DNA from 3 places in the Providencia rettgeri genome. Region 3 is predicted to be linked to each of the others. Evidence: predicted binding sites of a transcription regulator. Region 3 holds the regulator's gene; each other region holds the start of a gene.
What was found. The regulator PhoB, encoded in region 3, activates phosphate uptake and scavenging genes when phosphate is short. The targets are predictions, from matches to a motif close to CTGTCATAAAACTGNCNNAT.
Positions count from the first base shown of each region.

Region 1: the regulator PhoB is predicted to act here: its motif matches at 3,595-3,614, upstream of phoA (alkaline phosphatase).
Region 2: the regulator PhoB is predicted to act here: its motif matches at 1,188-1,207, upstream of ugpB (sn-glycerol-3-phosphate ABC transporter substrate-binding protein UgpB).

Region 1 covers NZ_CP163512.1:4,263,303-4,268,811, reverse strand. The annotation lists gene rsmC (16S rRNA (guanine(1207)-N(2))-methyltransferase RsmC) at 1-192, shown strand, start outside; tRNA gene AB6N04_RS19465 (tRNA-Leu) at 353-438, shown strand; tRNA gene AB6N04_RS19460 (tRNA-Leu) at 486-571, shown strand; gene AB6N04_RS19455 (DUF1435 family protein) at 683-937, opposite strand; gene AB6N04_RS19450 (GNAT family N-acetyltransferase) at 1,056-1,586, opposite strand; gene phoA (alkaline phosphatase) at 2,079-3,518, opposite strand; gene AB6N04_RS19440 (alpha/beta hydrolase-fold protein) at 3,702-5,270, opposite strand; gene AB6N04_RS19435 (DUF3156 family protein) at 5,329-5,509, opposite strand, start outside.
Region 2 covers NZ_CP163512.1:2,158,016-2,163,524, reverse strand. The annotation lists gene AB6N04_RS09860 (YnfC family lipoprotein) at 1-624, shown strand, start outside; gene ugpB (sn-glycerol-3-phosphate ABC transporter substrate-binding protein UgpB) at 1,325-2,638, shown strand; gene ugpA (sn-glycerol-3-phosphate ABC transporter permease UgpA) at 2,707-3,594, shown strand; gene ugpE (sn-glycerol-3-phosphate ABC transporter permease UgpE) at 3,591-4,436, shown strand; gene AB6N04_RS09840 (sn-glycerol-3-phosphate import ATP-binding protein UgpC) at 4,440-5,509, shown strand, end outside; gene ugpQ (glycerophosphodiester phosphodiesterase) at 5,507-5,509, shown strand, end outside.
Region 3 covers NZ_CP163512.1:26,239-31,747, forward strand. The annotation lists gene AB6N04_RS00095 (AAA family ATPase) at 1-1,437, opposite strand, end outside; gene sbcD (exonuclease subunit SbcD) at 1,439-2,659, opposite strand; gene phoB (phosphate regulon transcriptional regulator PhoB) at 2,896-3,585, shown strand; gene phoR (phosphate regulon sensor histidine kinase PhoR) at 3,609-4,919, shown strand; gene brnQ (branched-chain amino acid transport system II carrier protein) at 5,412-5,509, shown strand, end outside.

The DNA of each region.
Region 1 (5,509 bases), 110 kb from region 3:
CTAAACACCAGCTACAATGCCGTTGAAAATATGATTTACCAAGCACCTAAGTTCCTGAAAAAAGGGGGGCGCTTGCGTATTGTAGCCAATGCATTCTTACCTTACCCAGACTTGTTAGATAAAGCATTTGGTAGACATGAAGTCCTAGCAAAAACCGGCAAATTCAAGGTGTACCAAGCAACAAAGCGCTAAGGATTTATCGTGTTATCACGCAGTAAAACGGCCAGTCTGATACGCTGGGCGTTTTTTAATCAAACAAAAAGTGACGCTTAAAAAAATATTGACGTCCGCTGAAATTAGCCTAAAATCCGCTGCGTATTATCACTGCTGTAATAAAGTTAGATTTGGCATTGCGAGGGTGGCGGAATTGGTAGACGCGCTAGCTTCAGGTGTTAGTGTCCTTCGGACGTGGGGGTTCAAGTCCCCCCTTTCGCACCACTAGCTTTAAGGTAACACAGGGTAATTCGATATTGGCAAACAGTATTGCGAGGGTGGCGGAATTGGTAGACGCGCTAGCTTCAGGTGTTAGTGTCCTTTGGACGTGGGGGTTCAAGTCCCCCCTTTCGCACCACTGGTCAATAAATATCAGCGCTTCCCCGCTTAGTGCTTAATCCTTTATATCCTTAAACCTTTTCCCCTTGTATCCTTTCAATAATGGTATTTTGGTATTATTAAACCTAAGCTACCTTTGTAAAACAAAAGCCATCAAAAAACACACTAAAGAAACAACCGCTGGAATAATTAATAAACGGCGAGAACCACGATTAAATAACATCCCCGCCGTTGCGATCATCATGGTGATCATCACCACTTTTAGGCTATCAAACCCCATATTGCTAAGGACATAAGCAATGCTCAGCAATATCACAGCAAAGACCCCCCATAGGCCAGCGCCTATACGCCGTAAACCTGCGGTTTTTGATATGCTAGTTGGCATAGTGACCTCAACAACTTAAATGATAATAATTATCAATATTATCTTATTTTTAATAAATTTCAATCGTTTTTATGAACAAACAACCTTAAATTAACATGGTTTTTACAAAAAAGACAACTTAAGAGAACCAATAAACAAAATGAATATCTTCCGGCTCAAGAGCAAATAGTTCTGGGTCCGGGGTTTCAATTAAGCTACATCCCATATGCTGATAAAAATGCACGGTGTTTTCAGACGGCGTTGCAGAGATATACAAGCCTTTTGCCCCTTTTTCAGTTGCTATTTCCACACATTGTTGAAATAACATCCCCGCAAGCCCCTTACCGCGATATGCATGGCTCACATGCAAAAAGGACAGTTGCAGTAAGTTTTTTTGCTCTCCTCGCCAAATATTATCCACGCTCGCAGCAGCAATAATTTTCCCTTGTTCAAAAACACCCAAAAAAATAGCGCCTTGATCATAGCTGTCTAATAGGTGCGGGGTATAGGCTTCTGGCTCCCCTTCTGGCCAACCTTTCATATCAAAACGCTGTTTAGAAAGCACCAATTTACCATCTTGATGCAAATAAAGATGCTCAATTAATTCAGTACGATCAATCGACCAGACCGAAGGGATTTCATCTCGTTGTAGCTTGCGTACTTCTCTCATGACCTTAATCTCATTACCCGCGCCAATACAAACGCGCCTTATTATTATCAAGTGAATTTGTTTTCCAAGATAACGGATAAAAAAACAAGTTCAACCATTTCAGTAAGCTGTTAGAGGCTGTTTATCTTTGATGATCAATTTTTATTCGAATTAAAGCCATTTGAGGCAAGGGAAGAGGTTCGCCGCCGGGTGAACAAGACAAGAGCTTCTCAACGCAGCATTAAATGAGTGAAACGTGCTTTAATCAACCCCGTAGGGCAGCGTTTAGGAGCAATAGTTGATTCAAATCGTTATCAGTTAGCACGACGGATACATTTACCCATTTTTTAGTTGTTTCTTAACCTTTTTTAGCGGTAAAAATCAGCAGTAAAGATAAACAGCCCCTAAGACAAGGTTGAAATAAAGGTAGGAAAACCGAATAAAGATAGGGGCGATAAAATAAAAATTCCCCACAATATCCGTATTGTGGAGAATTTACACTACAGGGTTGGTTTATTGCTTCAGTCCCATTGCGTCACGCATGGTAAAGAACAAATCGGTTTGGTCAGTCAGCCCCATCACGTTCGCAGCGTGTGGACCATAGGCTGCAACACGCAGCTGAGCACCAGTATGCTCTTGTGAGTCATCTTCTTCAGAGTTACCGTAATTCACCACCATCACAGAACCATCTTTCGTAATCAACGCTTGAGTTAAACCGGTTGATTTCGTGCCCTCAGGAATAATTTGGCTTGAATGTGAATGGTCAGCAGTCACGATGACTAATGTGTCACCATGTTTTTTCGCAAAATCTAAGCCTACTTGTACTGCTTCATCAAGGGCAACTGTTTCACCAATTTGGCCACATGGGTTAGCTTTATGGTCTTGTTTATCGATGGATGCACTTTCAACTTGTAAGAAGAAACCATTTGGATTGACCGCTAGCAGATCAATCGCTTTTTGCGTCATTTGCGCTAATGTTGGTGCGTTTGGATCTAATTTCGAGTTTGGTTTACATTCCAGTGGTGCATTGTTGATATTACCATAATGCACTGCCTTCGGACCTTCCCAAGCTACCGCCATATTGCCATCATGGAATAAGCCAAGCACAGGTTTGTCTTGGTTCGCCACTTTAACATCGTTCAACGACTGTGCATCACGCACGATAGTGTAACCACGCTCAATCGCTTGTTGCTCAAGCGTTTTACCTTTATAGTCGCCCGCTTTTGCTGTTTGTTTGAAGCTCTTCGCGCCCCCTCCTAATGTCACATCGGCGCGGGTCACTAATAGCTGCTCTGAAATTGAACCTCGACCGCCATTTTCAAGAGCATTGGTTGCACATTTTTCTGACGTTTCTTCCGGACCGTAACATTTACGTGCGGTCACATGAGCGAATTGCGCCGCTGGCGTTGCATCTTGAATTTCAGAAGTTGTGACGTTACCGGTTGCTTTACCATTACGTTTGGCGATTTCAATTAAGGTTTCGTGATCTTTACCAAACACATCAACCCCTAACGCCCCATTGTAGGTTTTCACACCAGAGGACCATGCTGTGGCTGATGCCGCTGAATCTGTAACATAATCAGGTTTTTGTGTTTTTTTATCTAACGCATAGTGCGTATATTGACCCGTAATCGGCAATGCATCAATACCTTTAAAGAAGCCTGAAGCCCCTTCTGCATAGTTACGTGCAACGGTGATTTCTGAATCCCCCATGCCATCACCAATAAATAAAATAACGTTCTTCGCTTTGCCATTATGTAAGGCTGCTTTCATTATATCCGTTTGCTCGGTTGCTAAACGGCGTGCACCACCAAACTTGGTGATATCACCTTGCGCTGCACGGTTTTCTGAAACGGCATCATTTTTATCCGCCGCATAAGCCGGAAGAGTGCTACCTAACATTAATGTGCTGACTGTGACAGCTAAAAAGGACTTCATAAAATTACCAGTCATAACTGTTTTCCTTGCCAATCAATAATGAGAAAAGAGAAAGAATGCTACAAATAATGATAGGCATGCTAAAGTAGCTAGATGACAGTTGAATGACGCTTTTATGGCGAAATGAAGACGATTGTCATAAATGTGAAAAAAGCAGCCCATCATAAGCTGCCTTTCGCGGTTGAAACTTACCGATTGTTACCATTGGGAAGTTAGCTGTTTAGTCCCTTCGTATAACGTTTCGCACCAAGAAACATAATCGTGCCCACTGGGCAATTCGATGGCATCCACGGAATAGCCTTTATGTTTCAATACTTCCAGTAGTTGGTAATGGTTTTGAATGATCCCCCCCCAACTCCCCCGTTGCTCAAATAAGCCCGCCTCAAGGAAAAAACGAATTGGCTGCGCTGGCATAGTTTCAATTTCACGAATTAGCCATTCAGGATCTTCTCCTTTTGGTGTCCACCAATAAGATCCTGACATACTGAGCACATTACCAAACACTTCAGGGTGCTGTAATGCATTCCATGTTGCCCCTAGCCCCCCAAAACTTGAGCCAGCAATAATGGTGTGTTCTGCTTTCGCACGAATACCTTTTTCCGCTAATTTGGGCATTAATTCATCCACCAGCAATTGCGGGAAAAGTGCATTAGGTGGTAGTTCTTTACCACGCCTGTCGGCACTAACGCTATCAACAAACACAATATGCATTGGTGGGAAATCGCCTTTGTTTATCCAGCGATCAAAAAATTTGGCCATTTGATAAGTATGAAGGTAAATTTGCCCATCTAAAAGTACAAGTAAAGCAGGCTGTTCCATCGGGATATTTGGTCGATAAAGCGTAATTTGCCGCTCATTATTTAAAACTTGGCTGGATAACGTAAAGGTCTCTAATTGCCCTTTCATTTGGCTTTTTTCAATGGCAGCAAATTGACACTGGCGGATATTCGGTGTCAGGGATAACAAAGAAAAACGATTATAGGTATCCGTTGAAGCAGAAGGGATACTTTGTGAGTTATAAGGGTCAGCCTGTGCAGTGACTAAAATCGCTTTGCGCTGTGCAGGCCCGCCCTCTGGAACGTTCGGAATATCAGGAGCAATTTTATATTGGGTCAATGTATCACCTGGGATGATAAAAGAACGATACCAAATATCTGTCCCCGCGATTTGCGCCATTCTTTCATGGTTCCCTGAAGGCGCACCTAAAATATAGGCATTTGATTTCGCACCGCGCCATAAAAATGTCGCGCGTTTTTGATGCCCCGCAAGATCTTCAATAAGTGGCGTCCCTTGCGCGGCAACCGCCTGCCAAAACGCGTTGGTATCACCATGATGATAATGTTCATCCAATAAGCTTTGCAGTTTTGGGCTAACAGGCTCGTTGTCTTTTTTAATCTCTAAAGGTTGGTAATCGCTTATATCAAACTGTAGCTGCCATGGTTTCCCCGGAGAGCCTTGTAAATCGAGATAATACACACCATTTTGTGGAACGATATAGTCTGCGGTATGAGGCTCTAAAGTAGAGCCATAAGCTTGCAATACACGGACAGGCTGTTTGTTGGCATTTAACAAAACGACTTGAGATACCCCCTCACCGCGCTGCTTAATAAAATCTTGCTGCAAAGCTTCAAAATAGACGCAGCTATGACCTTCACTATCATGCACACCTTCTACAGAAGAAAGCTCAGCTAAACGCAGGCAACTCGATTGCGTAGCCATCGCTGCGGAGGAAAACAAAATACAACCTAAAAGCGGCAGAGATTTCACATCTAATTCCAAGGAGTCAACTGATAATAATTATTACTATCAAAAAAACCTTTTAAACTCAATGGCTCGCGGTATGTTTTTCCATCAGTTGGTTAATCAACTGAAGGGCACTTAATAACCGATGTCGTTGTTTTTGACCTATTTTCAAGTAACGCCGTGTGGCGGGAACTCGGCTAACCAGTTCCGAACCCGTAAAAGGCTCTATTTCACAATGCCAATGACCATGATTAAACGTAATT
Region 2 (5,509 bases), 2.1 Mb from region 3:
AGAGGCAATGTTAAGGAGCTCAAGACGATCGTCTATAACGAAGATAAAACTATCAATTATGAATCCCTATTGAAAATGGGGCGCGATGGTTGTGTTGAAAGTTTTCAGTTAAATCAGAAAAAAGATGAATACCTAAGCAGTGTTCATAATTACCTTTCTGTTAAGCGGATTAAAAATAAACTTATTGGTGTGGATGCTAATGGACCCGTAGAGATGTCAATCGGTAAAGATTGTACAATAATTTCAAGGAAAGATACTAATGGTGAATTAATCTACAAATATAACAAAGATGGGTTTATTACAGGGTCAGTGCTGGCAGATACAAAAGAAAAATTCGGTGAAAATAATTACAATGAGTTTAAGTTACCCACTGAAATTAAGTACTATAAAGGCGATACGGTTATTTCGGAAACTCGATTGACGTATGGTAAGGACCCAACCAAAGCATTTGACCATATTATGGATATAAGAGCTTTAGGGCAGACTATTTTATTGGTTGACTCCAAATGTGATTATGATAAGCGCAACATTGCTTACCAGTGTAATTTTGTACTTACCTTGAATTCTAATGGCAAAACGATCAAGCTGCCTAAAAATAGTCAGACAGATGTCACATTCTATTGAACTAAAAATAAACCTATCTCTATAGGCTAGCGGTTAATAGAAGGTTCTATAACATATTGTCGCTGATAAAAAATAAGTGTTTTTACGGGGGGTATTCTTGTTCGGCGTCATTTTGTCAATGTATATAATATTAAACTTACAATTCGCTACTAAGGTGAGTGTTAGCAATAGGGTTATTACAGATTATGATGGATCACTTTATGCAAATCTTTTTAGGGGGTATTGAGGTTACCTACTGATTTTTATAGCTAAAATGGCATAAAAACACCCTAAAATTGATAGATGAACCAATCTGACTGACGCTAATATGAATGAACGATTATGTTTAAACGCAGCCTACGGGTTCGAAAAAAGCACTTCTCACTCATTTGATACTGTGTTGATAGCCCTAGGTTTATTAGGTGCGAGCTTCACGCCTTGCTTAAAATGGTTTTAATTCAAATCAAATTTCACCATCAAAGATAAACAACCCCATGCAATTGATTAAAGCAGTGTAATAGAAGATAGGCTGTTTTTTATTGTTCAATAGATTGTGATTTATATATCACGCCTAAGTGATATTGCCGTCATAATTTTGTCATCCGCGAGTTATATTTCTGTCATTTCCTACAGGTAGCATTCTATCTCAACTATAAACTGCGTGACTTCGCACATTTACTGTACATCTTCGCGCAATTAACTAGAAAGTGAGATAAGTAGAATGACATCGTTACAACATTCAACTCTAGCAACAGTATTCGGTTTATTATTCGCCAGCCAGGCCATTGGCTCTACTGAAATTCCGTTCTGGCATTCCATGGAAGGGGAGCTTGGTGAAGAAGTTAATATATTAGCGACCGAGTTTAATAAGACACACCCAGATTATACAATTTTGCCAGTATATAAAGGTAATTATGAGCAAAGTCTTGCTGCGGGGATTGCGGCTTTTCGTTCAGGTAATGCCCCTGCAATTTTACAAGTTTACGAAGTTGGCACAGCAACAATGATGGCATCTAAGGCGATTAAGCCAGTTTATCAAGTGTTCCAAGATTCAGGTATCGCATTTGATGAGTCCCAGTTTGTTCCAACTGTTGCGGGGTATTATAGCGATGCGAAAACCGGGCATCTTTTATCTCAACCATTTAATAGCTCAACCCCTGTTTTGTACTACAACAAAGACGCATTCAAAAAAGCGGGTCTAAACCCAGATGAACCCCCGAAAACTTGGCAAGACATGGCTGCCTACACGGCTAAGTTACGTCAGTCAGGCATGAAATGTGGTTATGCTAGCGGCTGGCAAGGGTGGATCCAAATTGAAAATTTTAGCGCATGGCATGGTAAACCTATCGCTTCAAAAAATAATGGATTTGATGGGACAGACGCCGTTTTAGAATTCAATCAGCCAATACAAGTTAAACATATCGCCTTATTGCAAGAAATGAATAAAAGAGGGGATTTTAGCTACTTAGGTCGTAAAGATGAATCGACTGAAAAGTTTTATAACGGGGATTGTGCCATTATCACAGCCTCTTCGGGGTCACTCGCGATTATTCGTAAACACGCTAAATTTGATTTTGGTGTTGGCATGATGCCGTATGATGCTGAAGTTGAAGGCGCACCACAAAATGCCATTATCGGCGGGGCAAGTTTATGGGTGATGGCAGGAAAAGATCCAGCGACTTATCGAGGGGTCGCTGAATTTATGCAATTTTTAGCAAAACCTGAAAATGCAGCCCAGTGGCACCAAAAAACAGGTTATTTACCGATTACAACTGCTGCTTATAATTTAAGCCGTGGCTCCGGTTATTATGATAAAAACCCAGGGGCAGATATTGCTACTCGCCAGATGTTAAATAAGCCACCTTTAGCGTATACCAAAGGCTTGCGTTTAGGAAATATGCCACAAATTCGTACCATTGTGGATGAGGAATTAGAATCGGTTTGGTCAGGTAATAAAACAGCTCAACAAGCTTTAGATGCCGCTGTTGATCGTGGTAATCAGTTATTACGCCGTTTTGAAAAGTCAACGCAGTAATCCCCTCTGACGCTATTGCCTCTTTCTTAAACAAGGGAGGCAATTTTACAATTTAACCGAGTGTGTTTATGTCTTTTTCACGTCCTGTTTTTAGTTCAAAATGGTTGCCTTATTTCCTTGTTTTTCCTCAGTTATTGATCACTATTGTTTTCTTTATTTGGCCAGCGACTCAAGCACTCTGGTATTCATTACAAAGCATAGACCCATTTGGTCTTTCGAGTGAATTTGTTGGGGTCGATAACTTTATTCAATTATTTCAAAATAGTTATTATCTTGATGCTTTTTATACCACGATGGTGTTTAGTGGATTAGTGACCGGATGTGGGTTACTGGTTTCGTTATTTTTTGCCGCGTTGGTTGATTATGTTATACGAGGGAGTCGGTTTTACCAAACATTAATGCTATTACCCTATGCGGTTGCACCAGCAATTGCCGCAGTTTTATGGCTGTTTTTATTTAGTCCGGGGCGAGGGTTAATCACTTATGCTCTAGAGTCCATAGGGTATGAATGGAACCATGCACAGAACAGTGGGCAAGCCATGTTTTTGGTCGTTCTTGCATCTGTCTGGAAGCAAATTAGCTATAACTTTTTATTTTTCTTTGCCGCTTTACAATCTATACCTCGTTCTTTAATGGAAGCCGCCGCTATTGATGGTGCAGGGCCAATTCGTCGTTTTTTCCGTATTTCATTGCCTTTAATTACACCAGTAAGCTTCTTTCTATTTGTGGTGAATTTGGTATATGCCTTTTTTGATACGTTTCCGATTATTGATGCCGCAACAGGTGGCGGACCAATTCAAGCCACAACGACATTAATTTATAAGATATATCGAGAGGGATTTGCAGGCTTAGATTTATCATCTTCTGCCGCGCAATCTGTCATTTTAATGTTCTTAGTTGTGATTTTGACCATTATTCAATTCCGTTTTATTGAACGTAAGGTGCGCTACCAATGATTGAACAGCGTAGAGGATTAATCATATTTAGCCATACAATGCTTATTTTAGGGGCAATCGTAATCTTATTTCCACTTTATGTGGCCTTTGTTGCCGCAACTTTGGATAATCAAGGGGTATTTGAAACGCCGATCCCCCTCATGCCTAGCCATCATTTATGGGAAAATCTAAGTTATATCTGGGAAAAGGGAGTGGGGGCAAACAGTGCACCGTTTTGGCAACTATTAGCAAATAGCACATTGATGGCTTTGGTGATCACTATTGGGAAAATCACTGTTTCAATATTGTCTGCTTTTGCCATTGTTTGGTTTCGCTTTCCATTACGGAATCTATTTTTTTGGATGATTTTTATTACCTTAATGCTGCCTGTTGAGGTGCGTATATTCCCGACCATTGAAGTGATTTCTAACCTGGATATGTTTAATAGTTATTCAGGTCTAACACTACCTTTAATGGCATCGGCGACAGCCACGTTTTTATTTCGCCAGTTTTTTATGACACTACCAAATGAACTTATAGAAGCCGCTCGTATTGATGGTGCATCTCCGATGCGCTTTTTTTTCGATATTGTGTTACCACTGTCAAAAACAAATTTAGCCGCTTTATTTGTGATCACCTTTATTTATGGTTGGAACCAATATCTGTGGCCTTTATTGATTATTACTGATCTTGATTTAGGAACGGCAGTCGCGGGTATTAAAGGCATGATTGCTTCGGGAGAAGGCTCGACACAATGGAACCAAGTCATGGCTGCAATGTTATTGACACTCATTCCACCTGTAATTGTTGTTTTAGTCATGCAAAGAGCGTTTGTGCGTGGCTTAGTCGATAGTGAGAAATAATCTATGGCAGAGTTAAAATTACAAGCAGTTAGCAAAAGTTGGGACGGTAAAACACAAGTGATAAAACCGCTAACTGTCGATGTTGCCGATGGTGAATTTATTGTGATGGTTGGGCCGTCAGGCTGTGGAAAATCAACATTATTGCGTATGGTGGCAGGGTTAGAGCAAGTCACTAGTGGTGACATTTGGATTGATCATCAACGAGTAACAAATCTTGAGCCTAAAGAACGTGGGATTGCGATGGTTTTTCAAAATTATGCATTGTATCCACACATGACTGTTGAAGAAAATATGGCTTGGGGATTAAAGATCCGAGGATTAGGTAAACAGCAAATTCGTAAAAAAGTTGAAGAGGTGGCTCATATCCTTGAGTTGGATGGGTTGTTGCAACGCCGCCCCCGTGAATTATCGGGTGGGCAGCGCCAGCGTGTAGCCATGGGGCGTGCTATTGTACGCTCACCTGCGGTATTTTTGTTCGATGAGCCGCTGTCTAACTTGGATGCTAAATTACGTGTACAAATGCGTCTCGAGCTTCAACATCTTCATCAAAGGCTGAAAACAACCAGTTTGTATGTTACACATGACCAAGTTGAAGCGATGACGTTGGCTCAGCGAGTAATGGTGATGAATAAAGGTATTGTCGAGCAAATTGGTACCCCTGTTGAGGTGTATGAAAAGCCTGCAAGTCGCTTTGTTGCCAGTTTTATTGGCTCACCGGCGATGAACTTATTTGAAGGGAAAATCAGTGAGAATGGCTCGTCTTTTCTCTTCGCTTCAGGGGGAGAAATACCTTTAGGGCACCAATATTTACAGTGGGCAGGGAGTGAGATAACGTTAGGCATACGCCCTGAACATGTCCAAGTGGTATCAGAAACTGTCGGGCAAACATCGTTGGTGGTCGAAAATCTTGAAATACTCGGCGCCGATAATTTAGTACATGGACGTTTGGGGGAGCAAAAAGTAGTTGTTCGGATTAACCATGAATTTCGTCCACAGGTGGGTACGGTTCTAGGTATTCATTTTCCAAACGACTACCTGCATTTTTTTGACAGCAAACAAGGATACCGTTTATG
Region 3 (5,509 bases):
CATAGATGCCGTTTGCATTAATTCTGTGGTGCGTTTTTGCTTATCCGTTTGCAACTGCTCAATCTCATTTGAGAGACTTTGTTGCTTTTGCGCAACGGCGTTAAGTTTGTCTGCAAGCTCAAATATAAACTGTCCTTGTTGTTTCCAACTGGCGATTTGGGCACTAATTTCACCCTCTTTTTGTTTTTCTTGTAAAAATATATTTAGCTGATTAAGTTGAGCAGTCCCTTGCTGGATTTGGTTTTGTGTTTCATTTACCCATCGCTGCTTTTCCTCAAAAGCCGTTTGTTTATCTGCGACTTGTTGTTTTAATTCATATTGTTGCTGCGTCAATTGTGATATTTGGTTATCAAGAGGGCGAACGACTTCTTCAATCAGTTGATTTTGTTGTTTTACAAAATCAATATGTTGGCGATAGTCATCCTGTGATTGGATAAGGGCAGCTTGCAGGGGAATTCGTTCAGCTTGTTGCTGTTGCAGATTAAGTTGCAACTGCTGTTGTTTTTCTGTGTATTCAGAAAGTTGCCGTTGTAGGCGTTCAATATCTTGCCAAAGCGGGCGCAGAGATTCTGCGGGCTCACTCTCCGATAGCTTTTTCAGTTGAGGCTGTGCGGCTTGGTATGCAATTTGCGCATTTTTCAGTTCATTATCCAGTGACTGAACCCGCACTGTGAGTTGGCGGTGCTGTTGCCACCAATTGAGTTCGTGTTGATGTTGTGTGCGCTTTTGTTTTATTTCGGTTTCTTGTTTAATTAATGTATTGAGTTGTTCAACCAGTGCTTGGTGTTCCGATTCTGTCAGTAAGTTAATACTTTGCGCCCTAGCTTTAAGTAAATCTAAATCGGTTTTCGCTTGCTTGTGCTGATTAAAAATAGATTTTGAAATCTGGCTATAGATTTCTGTGCCGGTAATTTCTTCGAGTAAATCTGCGCGCTCTTTTTCTGAGGCATTTAAAAAAGCAGCGAAGTCCCCTTGTGACAACAAAATCGACTTGGTAAAGCGCCCAAAGTCTAACCCTGTAATTTTGGCAATTTGGTCGCGGATTTCAGACACTTTCACAGTTATAATTTTGCCATCAGCTACTTGAGCAAGTTCCGCTTTTGGTGGTTGTAAGTTGCCATCTGCTTTATTGCCTGCACGGCGTTGACTCCAGAATGCACGGTATGCCGTGCCTTTGACTTCAAACTCGACTTCCGCAAGGCACTCGCCCGTATGGCGTGTCATTAATTCATTTTGACTTGCGGAAATTGAATCTAACCGTGGTGTGCGATGGTATAAAGCCAGACAAATTGCATCTAATAAGGTGGTTTTCCCCGCCCCTGTCGCGCCTGTGATGGCAAATAGCCCCTGACTGGCAAACGGTTCTTCCGTAAAGTCAATTTTCCATTCGCCTTTGAGGGAGTTAATATTTTTTAGACGTAAGCTTAAGATTTTCATATTAATTACCTTCCCCTTGCTCGTGGCGTAATGCGTCATAGGACTGCTGGAAAAGTTGAACGAGACGCTGTTCACGCTCAGGATCTTCAAGGTTTTCTTCGCTAAGGCGGCGCAAGAAAACGTCTTTTACGGTTAATTCATTTAGCGTTTCGTTGGCTAGCGCAAGGTTTTGTCCTTGTCTTTGTTTTCTCGCTCGACGCAGCAACACCACTTCAACGGGAAGAGACTGAGTTAACGCTTCGATGCGCTGTTGAATGTCTGCCAGATAATCTTGAGAGGCCACTTCAATATCTAACCAAACCGCATTTTCCCCTTGGTAGTCCTTCCATGTATTTATTTGCTGCTCTATCTCTTTTAATGATCCTTTGATGGTTTGTAGCGGCTGAATAACAGGGATCGCTAATGGGGTAATTTCAGTTAATGCACTGCCTGAAAAAGTCACCAAACAGACGCTTTTTGGCTGGGTAGTTTCATCAAAGCTGAGCGCGATAGGGGAGCCGCAATAGCGAATATGTTGTTTCCCACCAATAACTTGAGGTCGATGTATATGACCGAGGGCAATGTAATCTGCTGGAGGAAATGCCCCTGAAGGGAAGGCCTCTAATGTACCGATATAAATATCGCGCACGGAATCGGTCAGTTCTGCGCCAATGACGGTTAAGTGCCCTGTGACAATAATCGGGATATCCACGCCCAACGCTTCACGCTGTTCGAGAGCCAATTGGTAGCTAGATTGGTAATAGTCATGAATTGCGGTTTGTAGGGAAAGTTGTTTTTCTTCAATACTTTGCCCAGCAACGCTAAGTTGGATATCCCGAGGGCGTAAAAAAGGGATCGCACATACCAGCCCAATAGGTTGAGCTTGTTTATTCTGTAGAGTGATAACATGCGGTTCACTACCCGAGGTAACTACCTGCGTATTGAGGTAGCTTAATAATGCACTGGATTCATTCAGAACAGATACTGAATCGTGGTTACCGCTTAATATGACCAACTGACAACCCGTTTTTTGTAAATCCACTATAAATTTATTATATAACTCACGGGCATAGCTTGGTGGTGATCCTGTATCAAAAATATCACCAGCAACGATGATGGCATCAACCTGATAGTGCTCGACTTGGCTCACTAACCAATTTAAAAAGTGTTGGTGCTCAGGGGCACGGCTTTTCGTAAAAAAGTATTGACCAAGGTGCCAGTCAGAGGTGTGAATAATGCGCATGAGCCATCAATCCTATCTTCAATGAAGGGTATAAATTACTGCAATTGAGTATACCTTATCCTATCAAAACCTCGTGATATTCTCGTGTTATGGCGGAATTATTTCACTTAGATGACATTTACCCGCTAATATAAGGAGAAATATCTGTTTTGCTGATAGGTATTCATAATTCTGTCATAAAAGTGACGCATAATGCGTTCACGTTAACAATGTCCTCTTATTTTACAGGAACAATCATGGCAAGACGCATTCTAGTAGTTGAAGATGAAGCGCCCATCCGAGAAATGGTTTGTTTTGTATTAGAACAGAATGGTTTTCAGCCGATTGAAGCTGACGATTATGACAGCGCAATTGCACAGTTAGTTGATCCTCTACCTGATTTGGTTTTATTGGATTGGATGATCCCCGGTGGATCTGGGCTTCAAGTGATTAAACATATGAAGCGCGATAGCGCTACTCGCGATGTCCCTGTGATGATGTTAACCGCTCGTGGGGAAGAAGAAGATCGTGTAAAAGGCCTTGAAGTCGGTGCGGATGATTATTTAATTAAGCCGTTTTCCCCGAAAGAGTTAATTGCTCGTGTTAAAGCTATTTTACGTCGCATCTCACCGATGTCGACGGAAGATATCATCGAAATGAATGGGTTAACCTTAGACCCAACTTCCCACCGTGTGACGAGTAATGATACCCCGATTGATATGGGGCCGACCGAATATAAGCTTTTGCATTTCTTTATGACGCATCCTGAACGTGTTTATAGTCGCGAGCAGTTATTGAATTATGTGTGGGGTGCGAACGTCTATGTCGAAGATAGAACGGTGGATGTACATATTCGGCGTTTAAGAAAAGCACTAGAGACTGAAGGTCATGATAAAATGGTGCAAACAGTACGCGGTACAGGGTACCGTTTCTCTGTTCGTTATTAACGACAAACTGGGGAGAGACATGCGTGCTTGAACGCTTATCGATTAAACAGCTGATTTGGGGACTGTTTTTATTTATCTTACCTGCGCTAATTTTGTCCATTTTTATTGGGCACTTGCCTTGGCTATTAGTTATTTCATTGTTGGCAGCCCTAGCGTGGCACAGTTATAACTTACTGAAACTGTCTTATTGGCTTTGGTTGGATAAAAGTATGCTGCCACCGGAGGGAAAAGGGGGGTGGGAGCCGATTTTTTACGGTATTTACCAGATGCAGCAGCGTAACCGTAAACGTCGCCGTGAATTAGGGCAACTCATTAAACGCTTTCGTAGCGGCGCTGAATCCTTACCTGATGCTGTTGTGATGATGACTACCGAAGGCAATATCTTCTGGTGCAATCGTCATGCGCAGGCGCTGCTAGGTTTTCGCTGGCCAGAAGATAACGGTCAACATATTTTCAATCTATTGCGTTATCCTGATTTTAGTCGTTACTTTTCAATCAAAAGTTATGACCGGGCATTAACCATTGAGCTCAATAGCGGGGAAATTGTTGAGTTTCGTATTTTGCCTTATACCGAGGGGCAGTTATTGATGGTGGCGCGCGATGTCACTGAAAAACGTCGCTTGGAGAAAGCACGGCGGGATTTTTTTGCTAACGTAAGCCATGAACTGCGCACGCCTCTTACCGTTATTCAAGGGTATCTTGAGGTGATGGATGACCAAGAAGGTATGCCTGCCGTTAATAAAAAAGCGCTGAACGTTATGCAAGAGCAAACTCACCGGATGGACAATTTAGTTAAACAGCTTTTGCAGTTATCCCGTATTGAAATTGCCCCGCAAATCAACCTTGATGAACAGGTAAACATTCCCGTGATCCTCAAAATGATTGAGCAAGAGGCAATAGGTTTAAGTCAAGGTCGTCAGCAATTTGAGTTTAATATCGATGAATCACTGCAAGTACACGGCAATGAAGAGCAATTACGTAGTGCTGTGGCAAACTTAGTGTATAACGCCATTAACCATACTCCTGAAGGGACGAAAATTCGTATTGATTGGCAAAGAACCAGTAATGGTGCACGGTTTAGTGTGAAGGATAATGGACCAGGGATCCCTTCGGAGCACCTTCCTCGCTTAACTGAGCGTTTTTACCGTGTAGATAAAGCTCGTTCACGGCAAGGTGGTGGGGGAACAGGGCTTGGGTTAGCCATTGTGAAGCACGCCGTTCAACACCATAGCAGTCAGCTAGTCGTGACCAGCCAAGTCGGTAAAGGCAGTGAGTTTTCATTTACCTTGCCGCCAGTATTAATTGTTGATGATAAAAAACTGAAAAAAGCCTAAATAATTCCACTTTATTAATAGAATCAATTTATTAATAGAGTGGTTTCTGCTTCTACTTCTATGTATTAATTCTATTAATGGATTATTGCTTTTACATTATTCTATTAATTAATGATTTTAAAATCATATGTCCTATCTGTTAGCAAAAAAAGTGAATGATAAAATGAACGGTTGATTATTTTTCGAACAAATCATATAACGAGTATTGGGATTTTACTGAAAGTAATCACTGCTTCTGAAAATTAGTTTAGTTATTTCTTCTTGTTTTAGGGTTTGCTATTGCCTTTTTGCCCTATAAAAGTTCTACTTGTTGTCAGTTATTGGCGATTTTTTCTGTTTTTTGATTTTTCGTTTTGTCTTAGGCAAACAGGCATACTTTTTTATATTGTTAACAGTATGTTTATCAGAATTCCATCTCGCTATATATATTTCAAAGGGTTGCTAAGTGCATGCCCGTAAATTTCCATTTCCGTTACTAAAAATTAACATAATATGGCTCATCGTTTATCATCAAGAGATATCATCGCATTAGGTTTTATGACCTTTGCGTTATTTGTCGGGGCAGGAAATATCATTTTTCCACCGATGGT